DNA from 3 places in the Corynebacterium maris DSM 45190 genome. Region 3 is predicted to be linked to each of the others. Evidence: riboswitches for the same ligand, from Rfam matches in the RefSeq annotation. Region 3 holds a riboswitch; each other region holds the start of a gene.
What was found. A riboswitch is a leader RNA that binds a small molecule or an ion and turns the genes downstream of it on or off. The one in region 3 is predicted to bind thiamine pyrophosphate.
Positions count from the first base shown of each region.

Region 1 (10,272 bases), 320 kb from region 3:
TGCTCGGGCAGGATGCAGGCGGCGACGGTGATCGGCCCGGCGCAGGCCCCGCGGCCGGCTTCATCGACCCCGGCGACGGGGCCCAGGCCGGCCTTCGACAGCGCCACCTCGTAGGTGCGCAGGTGCTTCAGACGTCGCACGGTGCGCCGGCGCTACAGCTGCTGCGGCTGGATGTCCGGGTCGTCGATGGTGCCGATGCGACTGAACGGCAGGATGATCGCCTGGACCTTGCCACGGATGTTCTCCGCCGGGATGGCGCCCTGGTGCGGATCGCCGATGTGGGCGCGCGAGTCCAGGGAGTTGGTGCGGTTGTCACCCATCATGAAGTAGTGGTCCTCGGGCACCGTCAGGGGGCCGAAGTAGTCGCCGCCGCACGCCTCGGAACCGGTCGTCGGGTTCACCGGGAAGGCCGGGGGCTGCAGGACGAAGGACTGGTCGGTGGGTTGGCCGTCGACCATGACGGACGGGTCGCCCTCCTGGCAGGAGACGGTCTGGCCGCCCTCGGCGATGATGCGCTTGACCAGGTTGTTTTCATCCGGGGCGACGAGGCCGACGTAGGAGCCGATGTTCTGCAGCGTACGCACGACGTCGTTTTCCGACCGGCTGGAGACATATCCCATGTCCCAGGAGTCGGTGCCCTCGTAGACGACGACGTCGCCCGGAGTCGGGTCGCTGAAGTAGTAGGAGACCTTCTCCACGAAGATGCGGTCACCGGTGCATCCTTCGCAGCCGTGCAGCGTCGGCTCCATCGACTGCGAGGGGATCAGGTAGACCCGCCCGATGAAGGTCTGCAGCACCGCGATGATGATCAGGGTCAGCACCACCACGATCGGCAATTCGATGTACCACGGGGTGGGCTTCTTCTCCGCCGCGGCCGTGGCCCCCGAGGATCCGGCAGCGGAACCGGGATCGTCGTTGTCTGCGGGCATCGGGCGGGAAGTGTCACTCACGCTGCCAGAGCTTAGCAGCCCGCATCCGATGTCCCGGTCGCCGCGTCAGAAGAGCAGGAAGATCACCGCGGCGATGGCGAAGGCCATGACGGATTCCAGCGTCTGCTGGATCGTCCAGGTGCGCAGCGTCGTCGAGACGTTCATGCCGAAGAGCCTGCCGACCAGCCAGAAGCCCGAGTCATTGACGTGGGAGGCGATGACGGAGCCGGCGGCGCACGCGATGGTGATCGCCACGATCTGCATGTCGCTGAACCCGCCGGCGAGCACGGCCGGGGCCATCAGGCCGGCGGCGGTGGTCAGCGCGACGGTCGCGGAGCCCTGGGCGACGCGCAGGACGGCGGCGACGAGGTAGACCGCGAGAATGACCGGCAGGCCGATGCCGTCCATGGTGTCTTTGAGCGCGTCGCCGATGCCCGAGGAACGCAGCACGCCGCCGTACATGCCGCCGGCGCCGGTGATGAACACGACGGAGGCGATCGGGCCGAGGGAGGAGTCGAGGATCTTTTCCACCGCCGAGCCCGTCTCACCGCGGCGCAGCCCGAGCACCGGGATCGCGACCAGCACGGAGATCAGCAGCGCGACGCCGGAGGTGCCCAGCATGCTGAAGGCCTGCGCCCACAGCTCGTCGCCGGCGATCAGGCCGGCCTTGGTGGCGAAGTCGGCGCCGGTGTTGAGGAAGATCAACAGCATCGGCAACAGCAGCATGGCGATGACGGTGCCGACCTTCGGCGGATCCTTCACCTCTTCGGCGTCCCCGCCGAAGATGGCCCGGGGCAGGTCGTCCACGCTGAAGGAAAACCGCCTGGACACGAACTTTCCCCAGAGATAACCGGTGACATAGAAGGTCGGCACCGCCACGAGCAGTCCGACGATGATCAGCAGGCCCAAGTTCGTGCCGAAGAAGGTGCTGGCGGCGACCGGCCCCGGGTGCGGGGGCACGAAGACGTGCATGACGGAAAACGACGCGGCCACCGGGATGGCGTAGAGCAGGACCGGCCCGCCCAGGCGGGTGGCGACGGCGAAGATGATGGGCAGCATGACCACCAGGCCGGCGTCGAAGAACATGGGAAAGCCCAGGAACAACGACGCCACGCCGAGCGCGAGCGGGGCACGCTTTTCGCCGAAGCGCCTGATCATGGTGTCGGCGAGCACTTGGGCGCCGCCGGAATGCTCGATGAGTTTACCCAGCATCGCGCCGAGGCCGACGAGGATGCCGACGTCGCCGAGGGTGGAGCGGAACCCGGCCATGGAGACGTCGTAGACGTCGCCGAGCGGGATGCCGGCGGCGATGGCCGTGAGGACGGACACCAGCACCAACGTGATGAAGGCGTGCAGCTTGAACTTGATGATGAGGATGAGGATGAGGGCGATGCCCGCCGCGGCGATGCCGAGCAGGGGGCCTGCCCCTAGGGTTTGCTCCCAGGTGTCCATGCGTGAATCCGTTTCTCGATGAGCCCGCGTCCCGGTTCCGACGGCGGGCCTACGGCTGACCGGCGGTGTGCCGGCGGGCTAAAAATAGCACTGGCCCCCACCGCAGGCGCCCACGACATGCCCGGTTTCTCATTGAAAGCAAGACACCCCGCCGCGACCGGCACGTATGCCAGTCTGCGACGGGGTGTCGAAGCGCGTCCCCTCAAGGGACTGACGGCTTAGCGACGCTCCTTGATGCGGGCGGCCTTACCGCGCAGCTCGCGCAGGTAGTACAGCTTCGCGCGACGGACGTCGCCCTTGCGCTTGACCTCGATCTTGGCGATGTTCGGGGTGTGGACCGGGAAGGTACGCTCCACGCCGATGCCGAAGGAGACCTTGCGGACGGTGAAGGTCTCGCGGATGCCGGAGCCCTGACGACGCAGGACAACGCCGGTGAACAGCTGGGTACGCTCGGTGGCGCCCTCGATGACCTTGACGTGCACGTCGAGGGTGTCGCCCGGACGGAAAGCCGGGATGTCGTCGCGCAGCGACGCTGCGTCGACCTTGTCGATCATGTTGCTCATTGCAATTCCTTAGCTTTTCGGGACAGAGGACCCTGGCGGCGCTTCCCTGGCGGGAGGCTCAACCGGTTCGTATCCGTAAACAGAGTCACGCGAACTGCCGAAACCCGGACGTCGTCCGGAGATCGCACAGTCAACCGGCACATTGTCCCACACCGACGCGACTGAATCCAAATATCCGCCCGGCTCTTGAGCCGTCGATCAAGTATGTGACACTGTGAGATGACCCCAGACACACCCACGGGCGCCCGAGGCATCGGGCTGAGATCGCGCTGTAACCCGCGCGAGACACCGTTCGAACCTGTCCGGCTAGCACCGGCGAAGGAAGTGAGGGCATGCCGCCATGACGCCTACCCGAAACCTGGATTTACGCTGCTACTTCGTGACCGGCCCAGGCGACCCCGCCCGAGTCGTGGACACCGCCCGCGCCGCGGTGGCCGGCGGCGCCGGCGTAGTGCAGGTGCGCAGCAAACCCATTGACGCACGCACCTTGACGGAGCTGACCGCGGCCGTCGCCGAAGCAGTCACCGAGATCAACCCGCGGGCGAAGGTGCTCGTGGACGACCGCGTCGACGTCGCCCTGGCCCTGCGTGCCCGCGGCGCCCCCGTCCACGGCGTCCACGTCGGCCAAGACGATCTGCCGGTGCGTGACGTGCGCGCCCTGCTCGGCCCAGACGCGGTCGTCGGGCTGACCACCGGCACGCTGGAGCTGGTGCGTGCCACCCACGACGTGGCCGACGCCCTGGACTACCTCGGCTGCGGGCCGTTCCGCGCCACCCCGACGAAAGACTCCGGCCGTGCCCCGATCGGCCTGGCCGGATACCCCGACCTCGCCGCCGCCTCCCCGGTCCCCCTGATCGCCATCGGCGACGTCACCGCCGACGACGCCGCCGACCTCGCCGCCACCGGCGTCGACGGAGTCGCCGTGGTGCGTGGCCTGATGAACGCCGCCGACCCCGAGGCGTATGCCCGCCGCATCGTGGAGGCGTTCTAAATGCCACAGACCGCCCACGTCATCGGCGCCGGCGTGATCGGGCTGGCCACCGCCTTTGAACTCACCGAACGTGGCGTGCCGGGCGCCCGGGTCACGATCCTCGACCCGGACCCGGCGAGCGGGGCCACCCACCACGCCGGCGGCATGCTCGCCCCGGCCGCCGAAGTGCAGTATCGCCAAGAACCGCTGTTTCCGCTCATGTTGGAATCCGCGGCCCGCTACCCGTCTTTCGTGGACCGACTCCACTCCGCCACCCCGCTGCCGACCGGCCACCGCACCGACGGCACCCTGGTCGTCGCCGGCGACCGCGCCGACGCCGGCCACTTAGAGGATCTGACGCGGTATCAGCACACCCACGGCATGGCCGTCGAGCGCATCACGGTGCGCGAGGCCCGCCGGATGGAACCGTCGTTGAGCCCCGCCATCGCCGGAGCCGTGCACATCCCGGGCGACCACCAGGTCTCCCCCAGACTGCTGGTCGCCGCGCTGCGCGATGCGTTGACGCGCCGGGGCGTGCGGTTCGTCGCAGACGAGGTCACCAACCTGGTCCGCGACGGGGCGGGCGCGGTGACTGAGGTCGTCGGCGAGCGGACCCGCCACGATGCCACCGGCGCCCAGGTCATCCTGGCCAACGGCCTCGGCGCCGGGCGCGTGGGCGGCTGGTTCGACGAGACCAACCCGCTGCGGCTGCGCCCCGTCTACGGCGACATTCTGCGCTTGGGGGTGCCCGCCGCCCTCGATCCGCTGGTGAGCAAGGTGATCCGCGGCTTCGTCGAGGACCGGCCCGTCTACCTCATCCCGCGCGACGACGGCACCCTGACCCTCGGGGCGACCAGTCGCGAAGACATCCAGCCGAAGCCTCGCCTGGGCGGCGTCTACGACCTCATCCGTGATGCGGTCGCCCTGGCGCCGGGCGTGGAGGAAACCACGTTGTTGGAGACCACCGTCGGCGCTCGCCCCGGCACGCCCGACGATCTTCCCTACCTCGGGGCGGTGGCGGAGAACCTGGTGGTCTCCACCGGGTATTTCCGCCACGGCATCTTATTGGCCGCCCTCGGCGCGGAGGCCGGCGCCCGGCTCGCCTTAGGGGAGAGTCCCGACGTCGACCTCCGTGCCTGCGCCCCTGTCCGTCACTCCCACCTATAAGGAGACCATCATGAAGTTCACCGTCAACGGCGAGTCCCACACCGCCGCGGCCGCCCCCACCGTCACCGAGCTCGTCGACGACATCGTCGGCGCCCGGGAGGGCGTCGCCGTCGCACTCGACGGCGCCGTCGTGCCCGCCTCCGCATGGGCGGACACCCGTATTGCCGAGGGCGCCGAGGTCGACGTCCTCACCGCCGTGCAGGGAGGTTAAGCAGCCATGTCCCTGACCATCGCCGACGTCACTTTCGATTCCCACCTCGTGATGGGCACCGGCGGCGCCAGCTCCCACGACTTGCTGGAGCAGGCGCTGGTGGCCTCCGGCACGGAGCTGACCACCGTCGCCATGCGCCGCCACTCCCCCAGCACCGGCTCAACCGGCGAATCCGTCTTCGAGCTGCTGCGTCGCCTGAGCATCGCCCCGTTGCCCAACACCGCGGGGTGCCGCACCGCCCGCGACGCCGTGATCACGGCCCGCCTCGCCCGCGAGGCGCTCGGCACCAGCTGGGTCAAGGTCGAGGTCATCGCCGACGAACACACCCTGCTGCCGGACACCACCGAGCTCATCGACGCCTGCGAAACGCTCGTCCACGAGGGTTTCACGGTCTTGGCCTACACCTCCGACGATCCGATCGTGGCCACGCGCCTGGAGGACGTCGGTTGCGCGGCGGTCATGCCGCTGGGCTCGCCGATCGGCACGGGCCTGGGCGTGCTCAACCCGCACAACATCGAGCTGATCTGCTCGCGGGCGAACGTGCCGGTGCTGCTCGACGCCGGGGTGGGCACCGCCTCCGATGCTGCCTTAGCCATGGAACTCGGCTGCGACGGCGTGCTGCTGGCCAGCGCCATCAACCGTTGCCAGGACCCCGTGACCATGGCCGAAGCGATGCGCCACGCCGTCGAGGCCGGCCGCCTGGCACGCGCCGCCGGGCGCATCCCCAAACGCGAGCACGCCGTGGCCTCCTCCAGCTTCGAGGGCTTGGCCAGCTGGGCCGACCAGGTGCTGTAAATGTCGCTGCCCGACAACGAACTGCGCCGCATCGCCCGTCAACTCAACCTGCCCGGCTTCGACATGGCGCAGGCCCAGAGACTCGCCGATGCCCGCGTCCTCGTCGTCGGCGCCGGCGGCCTCGGCTGCCCCGCCATGCAGTCGCTGGCTGCGGTCGGCCTCGGCCGGATCCTGCTCTACGACGACGACGTGGTCGACCTGACCAACATTCACCGTCAGATCCTCTTCGGCGCGCACGACGTGGGGCGCCGCAAGGTCGACGCCGCCGCGGATCGGCTGCGCCAGATTCAGCCGGGCATCGAGATCGACGCTATCCATGAACGCCTGACGCCGGACAACATCGTCTCGGCGCTGGCGCGCGTGGACCTGGTGCTCGACGGTTCCGACACCTTCGCCACGAAATACCTCGTCGCCGACGCCGCCGAGATCACCGGCACGCCATTGATCTGGGGCACCGTGTTGCGCTACGCCGGGCAGGTCGCGCTGTGGCACTCCGGCCCGGGCGTGGACGGCGGCGTGAGCCTGCGCGACTTCTTCCCTACCCAGCCGGCCGCGGACTCCACGCCGGACTGCGCCACCGCCGGCGTGCTCGGGGTGACCACGGCGGTGGTGGGCAACCTCATGGCCACCGAGGCGATCAAACACCTCACCGGACTCGGTGAGAGCGTGCCCGGCCGCGTCTACGGCTACGACGCCCTGGGCACCTCTCTGCGCTCTTTCACCGTGCGCGCCGACCCGGCGCGCCTGCCCGTCACCGAGCTGGAGGATTTCTACGGGGCGGGCGCCTGCGCCGCTCCCCCGGTGATGGAAAGTGATCCGGCGGCGGCAAGACTGCTGGATTTGGTGCGGGAGGGCCGGGCGCGGGCACTCGACGTCCGGGAGCCGCACGAGAAGCTGCTCGCGGACATCCCGTCGGGCGCGGATCTGCACCTGCCGACGTCGGAAGTCAGCCCGGAGCGCGTGAGGGCACTGTTGGACGGGGTCGCCGCGCCCGTCGTGGTCTATTGCGCATCGGGCAGGCGCAGCGCGGAGTTCGTTGACGCCCACGCCGATCTGGTGTCCGTGGAGCTGATCAGCCTGCCGGGCGGGGTCAACGGGCTTTAAGGCCGCGGTTACCTGCCGAATCCGGCGCGTTTCAACGCGTCGGCCATGGAGCCGCTGTCCTGCTTGTTTTTCTGCGGGTTATTCTTCTGCGGGCGGCCGCCGCGCGGCTTCTGACTGGCTGTGGCACGGCCCCCGCCCCGCCCACCCTTGTTCCGTTCCCGCTTGGCGGGTGTGCGGTCCTGGCCGGGCTCGTCGCCCAGTCGCAGGGACAGGCCGATGCGCTGACGCTCGACGTCGACCTCCATGACTTTGACTTTGACCACTTGCCCGGAGCGGACGACCTCACGTGGGTCGGCGACGAACTTCTCGCTCATCGCGGAGACGTGCACCAGGCCGTCCTGGTGGACGCCGACGTCGACGAAGGCCCCGAAGGCGGCGACGTTGGTGACCGCGCCTTCGAGGATCATGCCGGGATGAAGATCGGAGATCTTTTCCACGCCGTCGCGGAATTCGGCCGTCTTGAACTCAGGGCGCGGGTCGCGGCCGGGTTTGTCCAGCTCGGCGATGATGTCGGTGACGGTGGGCACGCCGAAGCGCTCGTCGGCGAAGTCTTGCGGGCGAAGGCCCGACAGCACGCGGGTGTTGCCGATGAGCTCGGCGACGCCCAGGCCGGTGGCCGCGGCGATGCGTTCGACCACGGGGTAGGACTCCGGGTGCACGGCGGAGGCGTCCAGCGGGTTGTCGCCGCGCAGGCGCAGGAAGCCGGCGCACTGTTCGAAGGCCTTGGGGCCCAGGCGGGGCACCTTGCCCAGTTCCTTGCGGGTGGTGAAGGCGCCGTGTTCGTCGCGGTGGGCGACGATGTTTGTGGCCAGGGTGGCGGTCACCCCGGCGACGCGTTCCAGCAGCGGGACCGAGGCGGTGTTGACGTCGACGCCCACGGCGTTGACGGCCGCCTCGACCACGCCGTCAAGCGTCGTGGCCAGGGCGGTCTGGTTGACGTCGTGCTGGTACTGGCCCACGCCGATGGATTTGGGGTCGATCTTGACCAGCTCCGCCAGCGGGTCCTGCAGGCGGCGGGCGATGGAGACCGCGCCGCGCAGGGAGACGTCCATGTCGGGAAATTCGGCGGCGGCGATCTCGCTGGCGGAGTACACCGAGGCGCCCGATTCGGAGACCATGACCGGGGTGGGGCGTGTCCCGCCGGCGGCGGCGATCAGGTCGGCGACCTCGGCGGCGAGTTTCTCCGATTCCCGCGAGGCGGTGCCGTTGCCCACGGCAATCAGTTCCACGCCGTGCGAGGCCACCAGGCCGGCGAGTTCCTGCTTGGCCCGCTCCCACTGGTTCTGTGGCTGGTGCGGGTAGACGATGGCGGTGGCCAGCACCTTGCCGGTGTGGTCGACGGCGGCGCACTTGACGCCGTTGCGGTAGCCCGGGTCCAGCGCCAGGGTGGCCCGCTGCCCGGCGGGGGCGGCGAGCAAGACGTCACGCAGGTTGGTGGCGAAGATGTCCAGCGCGCCCTGCTCCGCGGTTTCCTTCAGCCGCAGGCGCACGTCCAGACCGGAGGAGATCTGGAGTTTGGTGCGCCAGCCGAAGCGCACGGCCTTGGCGACCCATTCGGAGCGGGCGGTGGGCAGGTCGAAGCGCGCGGCGATGAGGTTCTCGTACTCCTGGTCGTCCCCGGCGTCGAGAGTCAGCTGCAGCACGCCTTCCTTTTCTCCGCGCAGCAGGGCGAGGGTGCGGTGTGAGGGCAGGGCGGTGAAGGGTTCGGCGAAGTCGAAGTAGTCCTTGTACTTCGCGCCTTCGGTCTCCTTGCCCTCGATCACCGTGGCGGTCATCCGCCCTTCGGAGTACATCTTCTCCCGAACCTCGCCGACGAGGTCGGCGTCGGTGGCGAAACGGTCGATGAGGATGGCACGTGCGCCTTCCAGGGCTGCTTTGGCGTCGGCGAAGCCGTCGGTGAGAAAGCCTTCGGCCACCGCGGCGGGATCGACCTCGGGATCGGCGATGAGCCGGTCGGTCAGTGCCTCCAAGCCCGCCTCGCGGGCGGTGTCGGCCTTGGTTTTCCGGCGCTTCTTGTACGGCAGGTACAGGTCTTCGAGGCGGGCCTTGGTCTCGCAGGCGGTGATCTCGGCGCGCAGGGCGTCGGTGAGCTTGCCTTGTTCCTCGATCGCGGCGAGCACCGTGTCCTTGCGCTCGGCGAGTTCGACGAGGTAAGTGTTGCGTTCTTCGATGGCGCGCAGCTGCGTGTCGTCCAATCCCCCGGTCGCCTCCTTGCGGTAGCGGGCGATGAAGGGGACGGTGTTGCCGGCGGCGAGCAAGTCCAGGGCGGCCCGGACCTGGTCGTCGCGCACGCCGAGTTCGCGGGCGATGGTGGTGAAGATCATTTGATCATTCTACGGCAGGACGCCCACGTGGTCGGCCGTCTACTTCCCGCGCTCGCCTGCCTCCGCCTTCTTACGGTTGCGCCACCAGGCCCGGAAGATCATCAGCGCGAGCAGTCCCAGGGTGATCCACAGCAGGTAGCGGTTGACCACCTCCACCACGTCCAGCACCTGGTCGCCGAAGCTATAGCCCAGCCACATCATCAGTCCGTTGACGACGAGGATGCTGGCGACGTTGATGGCCAGCATGACCCAGAAGCGGATGCGCAGCAGCCCCGCCACGGCGTTGACTACTGTGCCCGGCACCGGGCCCGGCAGGTAGGCGACGGGGATCAGCGCCACGGTGCCTGCCAGCAGCCGCGGGGATTCCGAGTCCACCGCGCGACGGAAGACACGGTGCGCCCGCGGCATGTACTGCAGAGACATGTCGATGAATTCCAGACCCCATTTGCGGCCCATCGCCCAGTAGATCGGCATGAATTTCACCGCCCCCACCACCGTGCACAACAAAAAGACCAGCCAGTGGCCGTTACCCACCGAGGCGTTGGCCCCGGAGACCACCGCGCTGGTGTAGCCGCCGACCATCAGGGTGTAAGCCAACGGGTGCGACAGCAGCCAGGCGCGCAGCGGGATCAACGCCAGCGACCAGAGGCCCATGAGGAGCAACGCCGCGAACAGGAGTTTGTCGGTGCGGTCGGGATTTTCGAGGAAATCCGGCAGCTCCGGTTCTTGTTTCTCGGCGGGCGCAGCGGAGGCAGTC
Region 1 covers NC_021915.1:1,766,806-1,777,077, forward strand. The annotation lists gene B841_RS08325 (ribonuclease HII) at 1-140, opposite strand, end outside; gene lepB (signal peptidase I) at 153-929, opposite strand; gene B841_RS08335 (GntP family permease) at 996-2,381, opposite strand; gene rplS (50S ribosomal protein L19) at 2,600-2,944, opposite strand; TPP riboswitch at 3,172-3,285, shown strand; gene B841_RS08345 (thiamine phosphate synthase) at 3,285-3,935, shown strand; gene thiO (glycine oxidase ThiO) at 3,936-5,081, shown strand; gene thiS (sulfur carrier protein ThiS) at 5,092-5,292, shown strand; gene B841_RS08360 (thiazole synthase) at 5,299-6,087, shown strand; gene B841_RS08365 (ThiF family adenylyltransferase) at 6,088-7,191, shown strand; gene B841_RS08370 (Tex family protein) at 7,200-9,515, opposite strand; gene B841_RS08375 (DedA family protein) at 9,555-10,272, opposite strand, start outside.
Region 1: linked by a shared signal. The riboswitch ahead of B841_RS08345 (thiamine phosphate synthase) and the one ahead of thiM (hydroxyethylthiazole kinase) in region 3 are both predicted to bind thiamine pyrophosphate.

Region 2 (10,272 bases), 780 kb from region 3:
CCGGCACCGCGCGCACCGCGGACATCACCACCTGGCGGAGCATGCAGCCGCTGCTGGAGGAACTGGTGTCCCAGGTGCTCGCGCCGACCGGCTGCAGCCACACCATCTTGTACCGACGGGGAGTCCCGCCGGTGCTCAACGACGACGTCGCCACGGCGCTGCTTGCCCAGGCCGCGCGCTCCTTTGACCCGCAGTCGGTCGTCGACGCCCCGCAGTCCTCCGGCGGGGAGGACTTCTCCTGGTACCTGGAGAAAGTGCCCGGTTCCATGGCGCGGCTGGGGTGCTGGTCGGGGGAGGGCGACCGCCAGGACCTGCACCAAGGTGACCTGCTCGTCGACGAGCGGGCCATCGGGGTGGGCGCACGCATGTTCGCCGGCGTGGTCGACGAATACGGGGCCGCGCCGGACGCTGAGGGACTTTAGCCCGGACTTCGAGCGCGTCGCTCCGGATGAAAGGTGCTGGAGCCTGGGAGACCGCTAGGATAGGCGAGTGGTACAGCCAGCATCGTTTATTTGAGGAGAAACCTTGACAGCAAGAATCGTCATCATCGGCGGCGGCCCCGCCGGCTACGAAGCCGCCCTGTCGGGATTCAAGTTTGGCGCCGAAATCACCCTCATCGAGGACAACGGTCCCGGCGGTTCCTCCGTCCTGCTTGACTGTGTTCCCTCGAAGTCCTTCATCGCCGGCGCGAACATCAAGACTGACCTGCGCCGCGCCGATGACATGGGCCTCAACGAGGGCATCGGCAAGACCCACCTGTCGCTGACCGCGCTCAACGAGCGTGTCCTGGATCTGGCCTCCCGCCAGTCCACCGATATCCGCGACCAGCTGCGGCAAGCCGGCGTCCGGCTCATCCAGGGGCGCGGTTACTTCGCGGAGGAGCAGGCACAGACCACCGTGCACAAGGTGCAGGTGGACAAGGTCGACGGCGCCACCGAGACCATCGAATGCGACATGGTGCTCATCTGCACCGGCGCCACCCCGCGGGTGCTGCCGAAGGCGGTGCCGGACGGGGACCGCATCCTCGACTGGCGCCAGATCTACGGCCTCAAGGAGCTTCCCGACCACCTCGTCGTCGTCGGTTCCGGCGTGACCGGCGCCGAGTTCGTCTCCGCCTTCGCAGAACTCGGTGTGCAGGTGACCATGGTCGCCTCCCGCGACCGTATCCTTCCGCACGACGACTCCGACGCCGCCGACACCCTGGAGACCGTGCTTGCCGAGCGCGGGGTGGACCTGGTCAAGCACGCGCGTGTCGAGGAGGTCATCAACACCGGCACCGGGGTCATCATCCGGACCCAGGACGGCCGAGAGATCGAGGGCTCGCATGCGCTGATGTCCATCGGGTCCATCCCGAACACCGAGGACCTGGGCCTGGACTGCGTCAGCGTGGAGACCGAGCCTTCCGGCCACATCAACGTGGACCGTGTCTCACGCACCAACGTTCCGGGCATCTACGCCGCCGGCGACTGCTCCGCGCTCATGCCGCTGGCGTCGGTCGCCGCGATGCAGGGCCGCATCGCGATGTACCACTACCTCGGCGAGGGCGTCTCCCCGCTGCGGCTGAAGACCGTCGCGACGGCCGTGTTCACCCGTCCAGAGATCGCCGCGGTGGGAATCACCGAGAAGCAGATTCGCGACGGAGAGGCCTCCGCCCGCATGATCACCCTGCCGCTGTCATCGAACCCGCGCGCCAAGATGCGTTCGCTGAAGCACGGCTTCGTCAAGCTCTTCTGCCGCCAGCACTCCGGCATCATCATCGGCGGCGTCGTGGTCGCGCCGACGGCGTCCGAGCTGATCCTCCCGATCGCCGTGGCCGTGACCAACAACCTCACCGTCGACAACCTGGCGGACTCCTTCGCGGTCTATCCGTCGCTGTCCGGTTCGATCACCGAGGCCGCGCGTCGCCTGGTCGCGCACGATGACCTGGAATAGGCGATCCGGGCGCAACCAGTGCCACTGAGGCCTGCGACGGGCGTCGAAAAGCGTCAGTGGCAGTGGTTGCGGCCAGCAGAAAACCGCTCCCCGGGTGGGTCGGGGAGCGGTTTCAGTGCTTCTTAGGCCAGGCCGTGACGGTCCTTGAACTCGCGTCGGCGAGCGTGCAGGATCGGTTCGGTGTAGCCGGACGGCTGGGTCGTGCCCTGCAGGATGAGGTCCTTGGCCGCTTGGAACCCGATGGAATTCTCGAAGTCGGCGGCCATCGGCAGGTAGTTCGGGTCATCCGCGTTCTGCTTGTCGACGAGAACCGCCATGCGCTCCAGCGAATCGACGACCTCCTCGGCGGTGACGAGGTTGTGGCGGATCCAGTTCGCCAGGATCTGGGAGGAGATGCGCAGGGTCGCACGGTCCTCCATCAGCTGGGTGTCGTGGATGTCCGGGACGCGGGAGCAGCCGACGCCATGCTCGATCCAGCGGACGACGTAGCCGAGGATGGACTGGCAGTTGTTGTCCATCTCCTCGCGCTTCTCTTCGGCGGAGTAGTCGTCCGCCTTGACCGGGACGGTCAGCAGGTCGTGGACGCGGTCTCGGCGGCCGCGGCTGTGCAGCTCGTCCTGGACGGCGCCGACGTCAACCAGGTGGTAGTGGGAGGCGTGCAGGGTGGCGGCGGTCGGGGAGGGGACCCAGGCGGTGTTCGCTCCCTCCCGAAGCTGGCCGATCTTGGTGTCGACCATCCCGCGCATCAGGTCGGTCATCGCCCACATGCCCTTGCCGATCTGCGCCTTGCCCGGCAGTGAGTGCGCGATGCCGGCGTCGACGTTGTTGTCCTCGTAGGCCTGTTTCCAGGCCGCGGTCTGCATGGCGGCCTTGCGCTCCATCGGGCCGGCCTCCATGGAGGAGTGGATCTCGTCGCCGGTGCGGTCCAGGAATCCGGTGTTGATGAACGCCAGGCGGTCGGCGACCGCCATGATGCAGGCGTCGAGGTTGACGGAGGTGCGGCGCTCCTCGTCCATGACCCCGACCTTGAGGGTGAAGCGCTCCAGGCCGAGCAGGTCCTCGACGGCGGCGAAGAGGTCATTGGTGAAGGCGACCTCCTCCGGGCCATGCTGCTTCGGCTTGACGATGTAGATCGAACCGGCGCGGGAGTTGCGCAGCGGGTTGTCGGCCTCCATGGACGGCAGCGCGCCGAGGGCGGTGAAGACGGCGTCCATGATGCCCTCGTAGATCTCCTCGCCGTCGACCATGATGGCGGGGTTGGTCATGAGGTGGCCGACGTTGCGGCACAGCAGCAGGGAGCGGCCATGCAGGCGGACGGGGGAGCCGTCGGCGCCGGTGAACTCGAGATCCTCGTTGAGGCGGCGGGTGAAAGTCTTGCCGCCTTTGCTCATCTCGGCGGTCAGATCGCCGGTGCACAGGCCGTGCCAGTTGGCGTAGCCCAGGGTCTTGTCGGTGGCGTCGACGGCGGCGACGGAGTCCTCGAAATCGATGATGGTCGAGGTCGCGGACTCGAGACGGACGTCGTTGACGCCGGCGGGGTCGTCCTGGCCGATCGGGCCCGCGCGGTCGACGTCGATGATCGCGTGCAGGTCGTTGTTGCGCAGCAGGAGCGCGGAGGGGTTGTCGCGCTCGCCCTGCCAGCCACGGAACCGCTCCGGGTAGGCCAGGGAGATCATGTCGCCGTCGATGATCGCGGACAGTCCGCCGTTGGTGATGACGTAGTCGGTGACGTCTGAGTGGGAACCCTGGGAGAGTGGGGCGATCTCGTCGAGAAGCGCGCGGGCCCAGGCGATGACTCGACCACCGCGGACCGGGTTGTATCCCTTGCCGGCCTCGCCGCCGTCGGCGTCGGAGATGACGTCGGATCCGTAGAGGGCGTCGTACAGCGAACCCCAGCGGGCGTTGGCGGCATTGAGCGCGTAGCGGCTGTTGAGGACGGGGACCACGAGCTGCGGGCCGGCGATGCGGGCGACCTCTTCGTCGACGTTGGCGGTGCGGATCGGCTCGTCGGCGGGACGCTCGACGAGGTAGCCGATGGAGCGCAGGAACTCCTCGAGCTCGGCCGGATCCGGTTGGCCCGGGTTGGCGCGGTGGTAGTCGTCGAGCTGGTCCTGCAGCTCGTCGCGGCGGGCGAGGAGCTCACGGTTGCGCGGGGTGAACTCAGCGACGATGTCGGCCAATCCCTGCCACAGGCGCTCCGGCGCAATCCCGGCGCGCCGGCAGAGAACGTCGGTGGCGTAGTCATGCAGGGCGTCGGCGACGTCGAGGCCGGCGACGTTGACGTAAGTGGTGGTCGAGGCGGTCAAGGGGTCCTCCTGGTGTCAAAGGTGGATGGTGTGGTGAGCGCAACACTAGGGCAGCGAAGTGGCTCGGGAAACGCCCCCGGTGGTTTTGCAGGTTTCGCCACCCCCGGCAAAGGTGTTCCCATCTGTGTTTTTTTGGGAGGGACCGGGGGATAAACCGCCTGGCCTGCACAAAGCCCCCGGGGCGGGAAGTGTCCCTACATGCGGAAATGGGCAAATGGTACTCACAAAAGGGTGTGGCCTTTTTACACAAGTTTCACAAATTTGCGGGAAACCCCCCACACCAAAGTTCACAAAGATCGCCGTTGACGGGACTCTCATCGAGGCCCACCATGTGAACAACGCCACGAGGAGCCAACCGCTCCACCGAATGCGTCTCACACTCCCACCCGCCGCACAGAATTGAGAGGCCACGCCATGACCACCACTGGAAACCCCCGTACCGCCGCCGACATCCAGCAGGACTGGGACACCAACCCACGCTGGGAAGGCATCCGCCGCGACTACACCGCAGACCAGGTCGCCGAGCTCCAGGGCAACGTCCTCGAGGCCAACACCCTCGCCCGTCGCGGCTCCGAGATCCTCTTCGAGGAGATCACCCGCGGCGACGGCCACTACATCAACTCCCTCGGCGCACTGACCGGTAACCAGGCGGTCCAGCAGGTCCGCGCCGGCCTCAATGCCGTCTACCTCTCCGGCTGGCAGGTCGCCGGCGACGCCAACCTTTCCGGCCACACCTACCCGGACCAGTCCCTGTACCCGGCGAACTCGGTCCCGAACGTCGTCCGCCGCATCAACAACGCACTGCTGCGCGCCGACGAGATCTCCCGCGTCGAGGGCGACGATTCCGTCGACAACTGGCTCGTCCCGATCGTCGCCGACGGCGAGGCCGGCTTCGGCGGCGCCCTCAACGTCTATGAGCTGCAGAAGGCCATGATCACCGCCGGCGCCGCCGGCACCCACTGGGAGGATCAGCTCGCTTCCGAGAAGAAGTGTGGCCACCTCGGTGGCAAGGTCCTCATCCCGACCCAGCAGCACATCCGCACCCTGTCCTCCGCACGTCTCGCCTCTGACGTCATGGACACCCCGAGCGTCATCATCGCCCGCACCGACGCCGAGGCCGCCACCCTGATCACCTCCGACGTGGATGAGCGCGATAAGCAGTTCATCACCGGAGAGCGCACCGCCGAAGGCTACTACCACGTGAAGAACGGTCTCGAGCCGTGCATCGCGCGTGCGAAGTCCTACGCTCCGTACGCCGACATGATCTGGATGGAGACCGGCACCCCGGACCTCGAGCTCGCCAAGCAGTTCGCCGAGGGCGTCAAGGAGGAGTTCCCGGACCAGCTCTTGGCCTACAACTGCTCCCCGTCCTTCAACTGGTCCGCCCACCTGGAGGCGGACGAGATCGCCAAGTTCCAGAAGGAGCTGGGCGCCATGGGCTTCACCTTCCAGTTCATCACCCTGGCCGGCTTCCACTCCCTCAACTACGGCATGTTTGACCTGGCCCACGGCTACGCACGTGAGGGCATGACCGCCTTCGTCGACCTGCAGAACCGTGAATTCAAGGCTGCGGAGGAGCGTGGCTTCACCGCCGTCAAGCACCAGCGTGAGGTCGGCGCCGGCTACTTCGACCAGATCGCCACCACCGTCGACCCGAACTCCTCCACCACCTCCCTCAAGGGCTCCACCGAGGAAGGCCAGTTCCACTAGGAACAGGCGCCTCGCCACCATGTAAGGAATAAACCCATGTGCACCTTCATCCCCACCGCCGACATCGCCGACATCTACGGCAACGACGTCCTCAGCTGTGACACGCAGATGCGTGACTTCGGAGGAAAGACCGACTTCGCGGGCCGCATCGTGACCATCCGTTGTTTTCAGGACAACCAGCTGGTCAAAGAGATGCTGAACAGTCCCGGTGAGGGCAAGGTCCTGGTCGTCGACGCCGGTGGAAACACCCAGACTGCCATGGTCGGCGACAAGATCGCCAAGTCCGCAGCGGACAACGGGTGGAGGGGCATCGTGGTCAACGGGGCAATCCGCGACTCGGCGGGAATCGCCGAACTGCCCATCGCGGTCAAGGCCATCGGCACCAACCCCCGCAAGTCGGCCAAGGACGGCCTCGGCGTGGTGGATGCCTCGCTCACCTTCGGCGGCGTCACCTTCATTCCCGGACACACGCTCTACGCGGACAGCGACGGCATCATCCTGATGCCGGAACCGCTGATGAACTGATCCGCCCCGGATGACCCCACCTGGTTCGCTGAACTGGTCCCCGGGAGTTGGGCCGGTCAAGTCCTGGGTGGGCGGGGAAGGCGAGAGGGCATGATTCCGATACTCCATCGGGGTCATGCCCTCTTGCCCTCGCCGTAGCAGCGGCCCGGGCAGATGAAAGCTCCCCGGCAGCCGGACTGAGAAATCAGACACCGACTGCTGAGGGGCTTTTTATTTCGTGCGGTAGGGCTCTTCGTCGCCGATGTTGACGTCGACGGTGACGGTACCGCCCTCGAAGGGGAAGGCGCGCTGCGGGCACTTGTCTCGGGGACAGGTGATGCAGCCCGGGCCGATCGGGGTGCCGGTGCCGGCGGTGAGGTCCAGGCCGTCGGAGTAGACCAACCTGTGGGCCTGGTCGAGATCGCAGCCGACGCCGACGGCGAACTCCTTGCGTGTCGTGCTGAAGCCCTTGTTCGCGCCGGCGATCTGGCGGGCGACCCAAAGGTAGGTGCGCCCGTCCGGCATGGTCGCGATCTGGCGGGTCACGCGGTTCGGGGTCTCGAACGCGCGGTGGATGACCCACAGCGGGCAGGAGCCGCCGGTGCGCGCGAAGTGGAAGGCCGTCGCCGACGCGCGCTTCGAGATATTGCCGGCGCGATCCGTGCGGACGAAGAAGAAAGGGACGCCGCGGGCCCCTGGGCGCTGAAGCGTCGACATGCGGTGCGCGGTGGACTCGAAACTGGTGTTGAAGCGGCTGGCCAGCAGATCGATGTCGTAGCGGGTGGCCTCGGCGTGTTCGAGGAACTCGGTGTAGGGCATGGTCACCGCGGCGGCGAAGGACTGCGCCAGGCCGCGGCGGGCGATCGCGCGGGCCTGTTCCGTGGACAGCGGAGCGGCCATGGTCTCGATGGATTCGCCGTGGACGAGCAGGGCGTATTGCATGGAGAGTTCGAAGGCGAGCTGGGCGTCGGAAAGCCCGGTGCGCAGCACCAGCCGGCGCTCGGGGGGCAGGTAGTGACGGCGAGGGCCGTCGATCTGACCCCGGAAATCGACGGTGACTCCGGCGTCGGACTCCAGACGCGCCACGAGGCGGGGGACACGCAGGCGCATCGGCCCCAGCGCCAGTGAGAGCTCCTCGCCCGTGGAATCGAGTTTGTGGAAGTAGTTGTTGGTCGCGTAGTAGAAGTCGCGGACTTCTTCGAAGGGGCTGGTGGAAGGGGACTGGTCCTCGACCATCCGCGGAATCAGCTTCGGGTAACGGGCGACGAGGTCGGCCAACTGGTCCTCCGGCGTGCCGGGGAAGACCTCCTTGAGCTGGGCGATGGCGCGCGCGTCCTGATCGGTCGAGAAGAATCCCGCCGGGGTGTCGAACGCCTGGGACAGACTCATCAGGACAGTGACGGTCAGTGGTCGCTGATCATTCTCCAGCTGATTGAGATAGCTGGTGGAAATACCGAGTCGCTTCGCCATCTCTACCTGCGTCAGCCCGGCCGTGCGACGGAGCGTGTGAATGCGTGCCCCCGCGAAGTGTTTCGTCACGAGTGTTCAGCCTCCCAGAACCATGTGGTGCCAGCGGGTTTCACCAAGTTTGCAGAATGCGCTGTTTATATCTGCCTAAACTTACTCACTCCGCAGTGGTCTACGCCACCGGCTGGGGGGTGGGGTGCTGGTCCATCACGGGCCCGCCGTCGACGACGAGGTTCTTGGTCAGGCTGCGGGTCAGCGACAGCAGTGCGGCCTTGGAGGCGTCGCCGTCGAAGGAGAAATCGATGAGAGCGTTGTTGACGACGGTGGCCACCGGGGCCCCGAACGTCTCCGCCGCATCGGCGAGCTCCTCGGCGGCCACGCGGGCGCCCTCGCGCAAGAAGGCTTCGGAGGTGCTCTACTGGTTCACGCGTTCCTTACGCGGGTACGGCGTAAGGCAAGCGGACATTCCCTACGCCAGTGCTGACTGGATCAGGTTCGACGGGTGTGTTCTCAGCCGCTACGGCGCCCCGTGTCACTGGGGGGGGGTGAGACTAACGGGACGTACGTGCACATCCCCCCGCGCGGGGTGCGGGACGGCGGATGGTGTTCCTCGAACCGCCCGTGACCAGCTGGTTCCACCAGATTCGCAGAAATCCGGGAAAGGTTCAACGGAAATTCACTCCCTTCACCGTGACCTGCGACACGAAATCTCCCCTAGGTTGATGGGCAGCACACCAGAACCCGTTTCACCTGCTGGAGGAAACCACCATGATCGACCACGTCGTCCACACCCGTCGCTCGGCCGAAGACTTCCCGTACGAGGAGCACCTCGCCTACAAGGTCGCCCGCGTCGCGGCTGACCCGGTGGAGGTTCCGGAAGAAACCACCGAGATGATCATCAACCGCATCATCGACAACGCCGCCGTCTCCGCGGCGTCGGTGACGCGCCGTCCGGTGACGGTGGCGCGCCGACAGGCGCAGGCGCACCCCTCTGAGCGCGGCGCCGCCATCTTCGGCATCCCCGGCACCTACTCTGCGGAGTGGGCGACCTGGGCCAACGGCACCGCCGTGCGTGAGCTGGACTTCCACGACACCTTCCTCGCCGAGGAGTACTCGCACCCGGGCGACAACATCCCCGCGATCCTGGCCGCCGCACAGACCACCGGCAAGAACGGCCGCGACCTCATCCGCGGTCTGGCCACCGGCTACGAGATCCAGGTCAACCTCGTGCGCGGCATGAGCCTGCACCGCCACAAGATCGACCACGTGGCGCACCTGGGCCCGTCGGCGGCCGCGGGCATCGGCACCTTGCTGGGGCTCGACGTGGACACGATCTACCAGGCCGTGGGCCAAGCGCTGCACACCACCACCGCCACGCGGCAGTCGCGCAAGGGACAGATCTCTTCCTGGAAGGCTTTCGCGCCGGCCTTCGCCGGCAAGATGGCCGTCGAGGCCGTCGACCGCACCATGCGCGGTGAGGGCGCCCCGGCCCCGATCTGGGAGGGCGAGGACGGCGTCATCGCCTGGCTGCTGGCCGGCCCGGAGCACGAATACACCATCCCGTTGCCCGCCGAGGGCGAGGAAAAGCGCGGGATCCTGGACACCTTCACCAAGGAGCACTCCGCCGAGTACCAGGCGCAGGCGCTGATCGACCTGGCTCGCCGCATGAAGGCCACCCTGGCAGACAAGGACGTGTCCACCGCGGACATCGACTCCATCGTGCTGCACACCTCGCACCACACCCACTACGTCATCGGCACCGGCGCCAACGACCCGCAGAAGATGGACCCGACCTCCTCGCGCGAGACGCTGGATCACTCCATCATGTACATCTTCGCCGTCGCCCTGGAGGACGGGAAGTGGCACCACGTCGACTCCTACGCCCCGGAGCGCGCCGGCCGCCCGGAGACCGTCGAGCTGTGGCACAAGGTCTCCACGGTCGAGGACGAGGAGTGGACGCGCCGCTACCTGTCGACCGACCCGGCAGAGAAGGCTTTCGGTGCCCGCGCGGTGATCACCCTCAAGGACGGCACCGAGCTCGTCGACGAGCTGGCGCTGGCCGACGCACACCCGCTCGGCGCCCGCCCCTTCGCTCGCGAGCAGTACATCCAGAAGTTCCGCGAGCTGGCCGACGGCGTGGTCTCCCCGGAGGAGCAGGACCGCTTCCTCGCGGCCGTCGAAGGACTGGAAAACTTGACCGACCTCACCGAGCTGAACATCACCGTGCTCGACGAGGTCCTGGCCGAGGCCCCCGACACCCCGGAAGGACTGCTGTAATGGCCGGCCTGTACTCACCGACCGTGACCCCAGCCGAGCGCCGTAAGACACTGCGCGACGGGCTGAACTCCGGCAC
Region 2 covers NC_021915.1:664,128-674,399, forward strand. The annotation lists gene B841_RS03205 (amidohydrolase) at 1-422, shown strand, start outside; gene B841_RS03210 (NAD(P)H-quinone dehydrogenase) at 526-1,932, shown strand; gene B841_RS03215 (malate synthase G) at 2,055-4,238, opposite strand; gene aceA (isocitrate lyase) at 4,653-5,948, shown strand; gene rraA (ribonuclease E activity regulator RraA) at 5,985-6,473, shown strand; gene B841_RS03230 (short-chain fatty acyl-CoA regulator family protein) at 6,684-7,991, opposite strand; partial or broken gene B841_RS14260 (3-oxoacyl-ACP reductase) at 8,185-8,283, opposite strand; TPP riboswitch at 8,368-8,459, opposite strand; gene prpD (2-methylcitrate dehydratase PrpD) at 8,688-10,196, shown strand; gene prpB (methylisocitrate lyase) at 10,196-10,272, shown strand, end outside.
Region 2: linked by a shared signal. The riboswitch ahead of B841_RS14260 (3-oxoacyl-ACP reductase) and the one ahead of thiM (hydroxyethylthiazole kinase) in region 3 are both predicted to bind thiamine pyrophosphate.

Region 3 (10,272 bases):
CTTCGCCGAGGGTTTCGATGACGTCGCGGGAGTCCCGCACGGTGTCGTCGTCGTTGTATTCCACGGAGCGCACGACGAAGAAGATCTGGTCGTCGTAGCGTTCCACCTTGGGCCGCTGGTGGGCGGTGACGGCGTCTTCGACGATGAGTTCGTGGATCCCGAATTCTTCGGCGACGCCCAGCATCTGGCGCTCGTCCGGTTCGTGCAGGCCCAACCACACGTAGCCGCCCTGTTCGCGAGCCATCCGCACCGCTTCCGCAGGGCGGTATTCGCCACGCTGCATCACCCCGTCGACGAAGACGCGGCAATGCTCGATGGCGCGTTCGACCGGCACTCGCAGGGGAGTCTCGGAGCGCTTCGATGGACGGGGTGGAGGCATGGACGTTCCTTCGCGTATCCGGGAGTGGCGGGCAGGAGCCGTAAGGGCGAGAGTCCATGGTAGTTCTTCCTCCGGCTAAACTCGGGATCATGGCCACCTGGAAAGAAGTCACTGAGCAAAATCCGTCGCATTCCGAGAATTACGCCCGCCGCTGGAAGATCATGGAGTCCCAGGGACAGGATATCCACGGCGAGGCGCGGCTCGTCGACGCGATCGCGGAGCGCGAATCCCGCATCCTCGACGCCGGCTGCGGCACCGGCCGGTTGGGCGGATACCTGATTGAGGCGGGGCACACGGTCGTCGGCACCGACCTTGACCCGGTTCTGATCGGGCACGCCGAACACGATCACCCCAAGGGCACATGGCACGTCGGCGACCTGTCCCACGACGAGATCCCGGAAGGCGACTTCGACGTCGCCGTCTCTGCGGGCAACGTCATGGGCTTCCTCGCCCCGGAGGGCCGGGAGACCGCGCTGCGCAACATCCACGCCGCCGTCAAGCCGGGCGGGCGCTTCATCGTGGGCTTCGGGTCGGGGCGGGGCTGGGACTTCGCGGATTTCATCGCGGACGCGGAAAAGGTCGGCTTCGTCGTCGATTACCGTTTCGGCGGGTGGGACCTGAGCCCGTTCGACGATTCCTCCACCTTCCTGGTGACGCTGTTTTCCCGCCCGGGGGTCACGGGCGGCAGCCTGCTGGCGTAGAAAGCACGCCTCCCTCATTAACGACGAAGGCCCTCCGCCGCGGATGGGGGAGGGCCAAGGGGAGAGGGCCGTTAGGCTTCGTCGAGCAACTCGAGGGCGGCTCGCCCCTTGCGCTGCTGCTCCGTGGTGTTGAGGGCGAAGCGGTTACGAGAGATGGCGTTGACGGCCCAGTTGACCATCGACACGATCTTCGCGCGGGTGCCCTGCAGGAAGCCGACGTGAATGATGAGCCAGCCGAGCCAGCCGAGGAATCCGGTGAACTCCACGTTGTTCATCTTGATGACGGCGTAGAAGCGTTTGACGATGGCCATGGAGCCCTTGTCGAAGTAGGCGAACTGCTCCGGCTCCTGGACCTCCTCGTCATTGGCCTCAGCCTCGACAGCGTCGATGATGCGTTCCGCGGCGTACTCGCCGGACTGGATGCCACCCTGCGCCAGGCCGGGGGTGCCGTTGCCCATCATGTCGCCGGTGACGAAGACGGTCTTGTCGTCGCCGACGGTCAGATCGGGGTTGACCACGACCCGACCGGCGCGGTCGACCTCGGCGCCGAGCTGATCCGCGACCATCGCGCCCAGCGGGGAACCGGCCACACCCGCCGACCAGATCTTGAAGTCCGTCTCGATCGTGACGTCCTCGCCCTTCTTGGTCTTGTAGGTGACCGAGTTCGCGTCGACGTCGGTGACCATGGCGTTCAGCCGCACGTCCACCCCCTCAGCCTCCAGCGCACGCTGCACTTTACGTCCCAGACGCTTGCCGAAGGGCGGCAACACCTGCGGCGCGCCGTCCAGCAGGATGATCTTCGCGTCCCGCGGGTTCAACGTGGTGAACTGATCCTTGGAGCTGCGATGCGACAACTCCGCGAACTGACCGGCCAGCTCCACGCCGGTGGGGCCGGCGCCGACGATGACGAACGTCATCAGACGCTCGCGCTCGGCGGGGTCTTCGGTCAGCTCGGCCATCTCGAAGGCGTGCATGAGCGAGGAGCGGATTTCCAGCGCGACGTCGATGGACTTCATGCCCGGCGCGAACTCCGCGAAATGATCGTTGCCGAAATATCCCTGGGTCGAGCCGGCGCCGACGACGAGGTAGTCGTAGTCGAAGGAGGTGGAGACGTCGTCCAGCTCGGAGGTGACGGTCTTCGCGGTGGTGTCAATGTCGGTGACCTCACCCTTGATCACGCGCACGTTGTTCTGCTTGCGAAACAGTTGACGCAGCGTCGGGGCCACCTCGGACGGCTCCAGCAGGCCGGTGGCCACCTGGTACAGCAAGGGCTGGAAAAGGAAATAGTTGTTACGGTCAATCAGGGTAATGTCTACGTCTGCGTCGGCGAGGCGCTTCGCGGCGTAGACGCCGGCGAAACCACCGCCGACGATGACGACGTGTTTCCGGTTACTTTCTGCGCGAAAGTTTTTTGAAGTCATTCAGCATTGCTCCTTCACTAGCGTGCTTGACTCTAAAATTTTGTTTATCGAGTTGCGGCGTTTCAGTCGGCTCGACGAGACGGCTTTAATAATACGCTGGTTCTGTTTAGAACCTCATTCCTGGTTGTAGGAGGCTGGATTTGTGAGTCGGGATCACCTGCTGGCGATTGACGCGGACCAATGGCCCGGCGTCGCCCAGCCGCCTTCTGCCAGGCTGCGGGCCAGGGTAGCGGAGGCATACTTCGCCCGAACCGTCGATAAAGCCGGGTTAGACTTGCTCGATGATCCGGACCTGGTGATCGACCACGAGGAACTCTTTGACCGTGTCGCGGTGTCTGGTTGGCTGGGTCTGGCTGAATCATATATGGCGGGGGAATGGCATACCCGGGATTCTGACGCCTTGGTGGATGTTTTGCAGGCTCTGATCTCTGCGGGGTACCGCCCGCGCGTCCGGCAGGTGCCCGTGGGGCGGAAGGAGGGGGAGCTGCCGTCGGAGTTGATCCGGCAGTTCTCCGGCGACGGCATGAGCGCCTTCGGGGCGGTCTATGCCTCGGGTGTGCCGACGACGGTGCGTGAATCGGTGCCTAGCTATGTTCCGGGCGCCGGCAGAGGAAGTGAACCGGCGAAGCATTTCGTCGACGTGACGACGGTGGCGGAGCCGACCTCGGTCGAACGCGCCGACTTGGGTGACGGGCAACGTCGGGCCGTCGAGAAGCTTCTCGACGCCGCTCAGGTCACCCGCGGCACGCACGTGCTCGAGTACCCCTCCTCGGGTGGGGAGGTGGCGATCGCCGCCGCTCAGCGGCGCGCCGCCGTCGACGTGCTGACCGGGGACCCGAAGCTGGCGTCTGCGCTGGAGGAGCGGATGCTGCTGGCCGGCGTCGACGAGGCCGTCCACACGGAGCTGGTGGACGACCCGCGGGCGTGGCGGGGGAGATACGACGCGATCATCGGCGTCGAGACCCTGGAAACGCTCGGCGGGCGCCAGCGCGACGCGTATGTCCGCGGCCTGGACCGGTTGCTGGCGATCGGCGGGCGCGCGGCGCTGCAGACGGTCGTGGCCACCGAGGAGATGACCGCCGCCGGCGCTGCCGCGCCCCAGGCGCTGCGGGCCTATGTGTGGCCCGGACTGAACTTTGCGACGGTCGCCGAATTACACAAGCTCTTCGACCGGCGCACCGGACTGCGCATCACGGCCCAGGTGCACTCCAACACCCACTACCTTGAGACGCTGCGCGCCCAACGCTCCTTGTTTGAAGGACACCTGCGCGAGGCCGCCGCCGAGGGTTTCGACCAGGTCTTCCGCCGACTGTGGGTCTTCCAGTTCGCCGTGCGCGAAGCACTGTTCAACCTCGGGATGTTAGACGCCGTGCAATTGACGCTGCGACACCGCAACCGCGGCGGTCACCGCTGAGAGATCAGCCGCGCTCCGCCTGGTCGAAGAACTCACACTCGTGCAAGGTCGAGAGAACGTACGCCCGGTGCGCCTGCGCACGTTGAGCCTTTGTGGCGGCGGCGAGCAGTCGTTCGGTGCGATCGACCGCGGCCCGGGCGGCTTCGAGAAAATCCGTTCCCGAATACATGTCCAACCAGTCGTGGTACGGGTGGTCGGGGTGATCGCTGTCCGCCAGCCGCAGGCCGACTTCCGCATACAGCCAGGCGCACGGCAGCACCGCCGCGGCGCCGACGACGTGGTCACTGCCCAAGGTTGTGGCGAGCAGATGGTCAGTGTAGGCCAGGGTGATCGGGGAGATGTCCTCGTCGCGCAGTTGCGCCCCGGCCAGCCAGGTCTGCTGCATCTCGCGTTCATCGACGATGCAGCCGGCGGCCATCTCGCCCCAGGCGACGATGCCCTCCGGCTCCGGGGAAGTGCGTGCCAGGTGCGCCAACGCCCGTCCGTACCGGATGAGGTACGCCGAGTCCTGCGCGAGGTAGAACTCGAAGTGTTTTTGCGACAGGGTGCCGTCGGCCAGTTTCCGGATGAACGGCAAGGCCATGACCTGTTCGGTGACGTCGCCGGTGGCCTCCCAGAGCGCGGCGGTGTGCGGCCCGGCGGCGGGAATCTGCGGATCCCCGGCCGTGCCGGTGGCGCGCCACGGCCGGGAGCTGGCCGCCTCCTGGAGGCGGCGGGCGCGGTGGAAGTGGTCGACCGGCCCGTTTCCTTGTCCGACCTCCAGCTGCGCGGCATGGGTGATGGACTCGTGCAGCCAGTGCGTGGACCAGCTCAGGGCGTCGGTGATCTCGGCGCCGGCGCCCAAACGGGTGGCCAGCGCAGAAGACAGCGAGCAGCCGGTGCCGTGGGTGTGCGGTGTGTCGATCCGCGCGCTGGGCACGCGGTGAACGCGGCCGTCGGGGGAGACGACGGCGTTGTCCGCCCGGGGCCCGGTCAGGTGCCCGCCCTTGACGATGACCGTCGTCCCGTGCTCGGCGGCGAAGGCACGGGCATGTTCGATCGCTTCCTCCAGGCTCGTGGCCTGCTCTGTGCCGGTCAAGGTGGCCAACTCCGGGAGGTTCGGGGTGATGACGTCGACTCGGGTGGCGAGATCGCGGACGGCGTCTTCCGCTTCCTTCGCCAGCAGACGATCACCGCTGGTGGCGACCATGACCGGGTCGAGCACGACCACGGCGTCCGGCACCCGTTCCAGGAACTCCGAGACCACCTGCGCGACGTCGGCGCTGCCGAGCATGCCGATCTTGACCGCGTCGACCTGCACGTCCGAGACGACCGACTCGAGCTGCTCGCGCAGGAAATCAATCGGCGGGGTGTGGATCGACTGCACCCCGGTGGTGTTCTGGGCGACGAGTGCGGTGACCACGCTCATCCCGTAACCGCCCGCGGCGCCGATGGCCTTCAAATCGGCTTGGATTCCGGCGCCGCCGGTCGGGTCGGTGCCGGCGATGGACAAAATGCGGGGGATCAACGGTATGCCTCTTTCAATAATTCTCGGGCGGCGGCCGCGGGGTCGGCGGCGCCCATGATCGCGGAGACGACGCAGATGCCGTCGACCCCGTGGATCGTGTGGGCGTTGGCGGCGTCGACGCCGCCGATGGCCACGGTGGCCATGTCTTCTGATCGGGCCGCCCAAGCCGCGACGGCCTCCGGCCCGACCCCGGCCGGCGCGTTGGTTTTGGTGGTGGTCGAATACACCGGCCCGAGCCCCAGGACGTCCGGTCGGCGCCCGGGAAGCGCGAGTGCGGCGTCCAGCTCGGCGTCGGAGCCGACGGACAGCCCGATCAGCTGATCTTCGTGGAGGAGCTCGCGTGCCTGGGCATATGCCACATCGTCCTGCCCGATGTGCAGGTGGGTGCGAAATTCTGCGGCGATGTGCGCGCGGTCGTTGAGAAACAGCGGCACCTCGCCGAGGATCTCGAGCAGCTGCTCGGTGGTGCGGCGAAACTCGTCGTCGCCGGCGTGTTTGTCGCGCAACTGGACGACGCTGACCCCGCCGTCGAGGGCTTGGGCCACGGTCTCCACGACGTCGCCGCCGCCGATGACCGGGTCAGTGACCAGGTACAGGCTCCAGTCGACGGGGCTCATCGGGTCTCCTCCACGCTGGTGAGCTCCCGCATGCGCTCCGGGGTGACGGCGGCAATGGCGTCGAGCCAGGCGACGGCGAAAGACCCCGGACCGTGTGCCGTCTCCGCGGCGATCTGGGCGGCGGCGCCCAGGTGCGCGTGTGCGGTGACGACGGCGTCGTGCGGGTCCATGTCGAGGCTGGCATAGGCGGCGCACAGCGCCCCGAGGGAGCAGCCTGTGCCGATAACCTGTTGCAGCATGGGCACCCCGGAGGTCAGCCAGGTGCTGCGTCCGGCGGAGACGGTCAGGTCCCGGGCGCCGGTGACGGCGACGACGCCGCCGGTGCGGGCGGCGAGGCTTATCGCAGCGTCGAGCGCGTCGTCGACGTCGATGGTGGCGTCCACGCCTCGGGCGGTGTCTCCCATTCCGGCCAGGGCGACGATCTCGGAGGCGTTTCCACTGATCACGTCAGGTTTATCGGCGAGGATGGACGAGCAGAAGTCGCCGACGGCGTTGGGGGCGCCGGCCCCGATGGGATCCAGCACCCACGGTACGCCCGCCTCACGGGCGCCACGGATCGCCTCGCGGGAGGCGACGTATTTCGCGGCGTGCGGGGTCCCGGTGTTGACCAATACCGCAGAGGAGTTCTTTGCGAACGCGGCGGCGTCTTCCGGGGCGTCCAGCATGGCGGGGGAGGCGCCGGCGGCCAGCAGGACGTTCGCGGTGGTCTGCATGACGACTTGGTTGGTCAGGCAGTGAACCAGCGGGTTCACTTCACGCAGTTTATGGGCATGACGATATAAGTCTTCCAAGGACAATTCCTTCGCTAGTGCTAGCTAGAGCAGGTTCGATGGGTGTGATCTCAGCAGCGCCCGAGAATCGGGCGATGCACCCCAATGTCACTGATCTAGTGTATCTATCTGACCGTCTCACGGGAATGGCGGGGTGGATCCTTAGTTTCGCCAATTGACGAAATGAAGAGGAGGGGAAGGTGGGTTCAGGAACGGGGGAGCAGCCCCGCAAGGGTCGAAAAACACTGATCCCCGAGCCGGTCAGGAAGATCGGCGTCGGGGATTATTCAGCGCTTAGGGACGGTGCCCTGATCCGTTAAATCGTGGTCATGTCGTCGTCTTTTGTTTCACGCATGACGATGATCGCGATCAGGGAGACGACGGATACGGCGACCAAGTACCAGCCGACGGCCTGCACCCCGAATTGCGCGGCCAGTGCCGTGGCGATGAAGGGGGCCACCGCCGCGCCGAGGATCGACGAGACGTTGTAGGCGATGCCCGAGCCGGTGTATCGGACATTGGTGGGGAAGAGCTCCGGCAACACAGCGGCCATGGGGCCGAAGATCATTCCCATCAAGAACATGCCGATGGCCAGAAACGCGGTGACGGTGCCCATGGTCGCTTCGCCCGGCTCCAGGAAGAAGCTGAAAGTGAAACCGAAGACGATGATGGCCGCCGTCGTCCAGAACAGAGTGGGTTTGCGGCCCCAATTGTCCGCGAGCCAGGCGGCGACCGGAATGCCGAGCATGAACAAAAAGATCGTCAGCAGTTGAATCTGCAGGAAGCGGAGGTAGGGGATTCCCAGGCCGACACCGGCGTCGGGATCGGCGATGCCGAAGGACAGTATCCAGGTGGTGACCAGGTAAAACAGGGTGTAGGTGCCCACCATGACGAAGGTGCCGGAGAACAGGGCCTTCCACGCGGTGCGGAAGACTGCACTGAGCGGGGATTTGACCTTCTTGCCGGTGTTGGCCGCCTCCTGGAAAACCGGGGTTTCTTCGAGCTTGACGCGCACGTACAGGCCGATGAGCACCATGACCGCGGACAACAGGAAGGGAATGCGCCAGCCCCATTCCATGAAGGCGCCGGTGGTGTCACCGAGCTCGTAACCGAGTAGGGAAACCAGGACGAGGAAGAGTCCGTTGGCCAGGAAGAAGCCGAACGGGGCGCCCAGCTGCGGCCACATTGCGGCCTGGGCCCGCTTGCCGGGGGCGGCGTATTCGCTCGACAGCAGTGCCGCGCCGGACCATTCGCCACCCAGGCCAAGACCCTGGCAGAAGCGCATCACGGCCAGCAGTGCCGGCGCGATGAGGCCGACCTGCGCATAGGTGGGCAGTAAGCCGATGATGAAAGTGGCGATGCCCATCGTCAGCAAAGCGCCGACGAGGGTGGCCTTTCGGCCGACCCGGTCACCGAAGTGACCGAAGACGACGGAGCCGAGCGGCCGGGCGATAAACGCCAGGCCGAAGGTGGCGAAGGACTGCAGCAGCGCCACGGTGGAATTGTCGGTGTTCGGGAAAAACAGGTAGGGGAACACGGCGACTGCGGCGGTGGCGTAGGCGTAGAAATCGTAGAATTCGACGGTCGTGCCAATCGTCGAGGCAAACGCCACCCGACGACGGTCTTGAGCCGTCGGTTCCGGGGAGGCCACCCGGCTTTCGCCAGTGGTAATTGACATACGGTCCCAACTTTCTCAGTGATAAGAATGATCACGCTTTAGCGAAAGAAACATTACTTTCCCAAATAGTGGGAGTCAATATTCACTATTTGGGAAATTCCCGTCGTGGCGTAGAACCGCATGACGATGGGGAGATGCTGGACTACCCAGCGAGAGGCAACGGGCAGACAGTCCCGATTGCCGAGTTTGCGATGATGGGCGCGTCGGGCGCACGGCGGGCGAGACGTCGACCCTGATGCGGGAACTCTCTGCGAATGTCCGGCCACGCAAGGTACGACGCCCGAAACACGGACGTGCGGGCCAAGCGGCCAGACATCAGGCGACAGGCCTGCGCGCGGCTGGCGCCCGGGCAGGGTCGTAGCCGCGGTGAGCGAGACATCGAGGCGGAATGGGCTTCATGTGACGCGACGTCGATAAGCCTGCCCGATGGGGTGCAGGGTCGCCAGTTAATCTGACATAATGTACATTATCGGACATTTAGGCCAGCAGGTTCGACAGCGCACAGCCTGGGCCTGCAACGCCATGTTGACGCTCCGTGACCTGACCCCTCAAGCGCTTTCCATCATGCCGGGCCCTCCGTCACTGTCACCGTCGTCGCCACGAGCGCTTCAGCGCTCGATCACTCCCACGGGCTCGCGCGGACGTCGACAAGTTTCTCCTCCCCGCACATGCGACTGGCCCCGCGAACGAAATTCGTTCGCGGGGCCAGCATTCTCAGGATCCCGGCGATTTCTCAGGATACGGCACGCATGCGCCTTACGTCGCGCCTCCGCCCCCAAAGCCCGTTTGTGTCTGATTTTTCAGGGACGGGAACCCACCTTAATTCCGTCACGTGACGTTAATCGACGAGGTTTTCCTATACCGCGATTTATTCTTGTCCGCCCTTACTCAGCGCCACTCGGATGTTGATTTCGCCCTCGTCGGCGATATCGGCGGCGATCATCTCCGGAGACTCCACTCCGTATTCATTGCGATCGATGACCACGTCGCCGGAGACGATGATCAGTTCACCGTCCCGCAGCACCTGAAAAGGCTGCACGACCTCCTCGGTGTTGCCCTTGATGGTCAGCTCGCCGGTCAGCTCCACCTCGCCGAGGGTGCCGTCGTCCGGGACCTCAGAGAGGTCGGCCGGCTCGGTGATCTCGAAGGTGGCCTCCGGGTAATCGTGAGTCTCCAGCAGCTTGTTGCGCACGTTCTCGTCGCGCACGTCCCTGTCGGTGACGATATTGGTCAGGTCGACCACGATCTCGCCGGCGGTCAACGCGCCTTCTTCAACGGTCACAGCCCCGGAGACGTCCTGGGTCGACCCCGACGTGCGGGTGCGCTCCCCCGGCAACACCTCGTCGAACGTAAATCCGACCGACGACGTGTTCGGCGGACGGCCCTGCGCGACCGTCCACTCGCCGTTGACGTCCGTGGTGGCAGGTTCGGCATTCTCGGCGTTGACGGGTTCGGTGCGTACACCGGGCCCCATGACCAACGCCACGACCATGGGAACCAGGGCGAACAGCGCCAGGCCGACGATCAAAACGGAGAATACCGTGATCACCAGCTTCTGATTCATCAGGAGCTTTTTCATTCTTACCTCAGTTTCTCAATACGTTTGGCCAAGTGAACCAGCTCATCACATAAGTCTCGAATCTCACCCGCGGAGGCGCCCTCCGAGCTGGCCGTGGCGATATCCTCTGCAGCGCAGCGGAGCTCAAACAGCTCGTCCTTCAAAAGTTGGTATCGGTCTGGCTGCATGATAACCGAATCGGGCGAAATTGTGGAGCCTGATAGGGA
Region 3 covers NC_021915.1:1,441,879-1,452,150, forward strand. The annotation lists gene B841_RS06755 (magnesium and cobalt transport protein CorA) at 1-379, opposite strand, end outside; gene B841_RS06760 (class I SAM-dependent methyltransferase) at 469-1,080, shown strand; gene B841_RS06765 (NAD(P)/FAD-dependent oxidoreductase) at 1,152-2,501, opposite strand; gene B841_RS06770 (class I SAM-dependent methyltransferase) at 2,644-3,915, shown strand; partial or broken gene B841_RS06775 (bifunctional hydroxymethylpyrimidine kinase/phosphomethylpyrimidine kinase) at 3,920-6,039, opposite strand; gene thiM (hydroxyethylthiazole kinase) at 6,036-6,830, opposite strand; TPP riboswitch at 6,820-6,924, opposite strand; gene B841_RS06790 (MFS transporter) at 7,126-8,487, opposite strand; gene B841_RS06795 (YceI family protein) at 9,356-10,051, opposite strand; gene B841_RS14120 (hypothetical protein) at 10,069-10,272, opposite strand, start outside.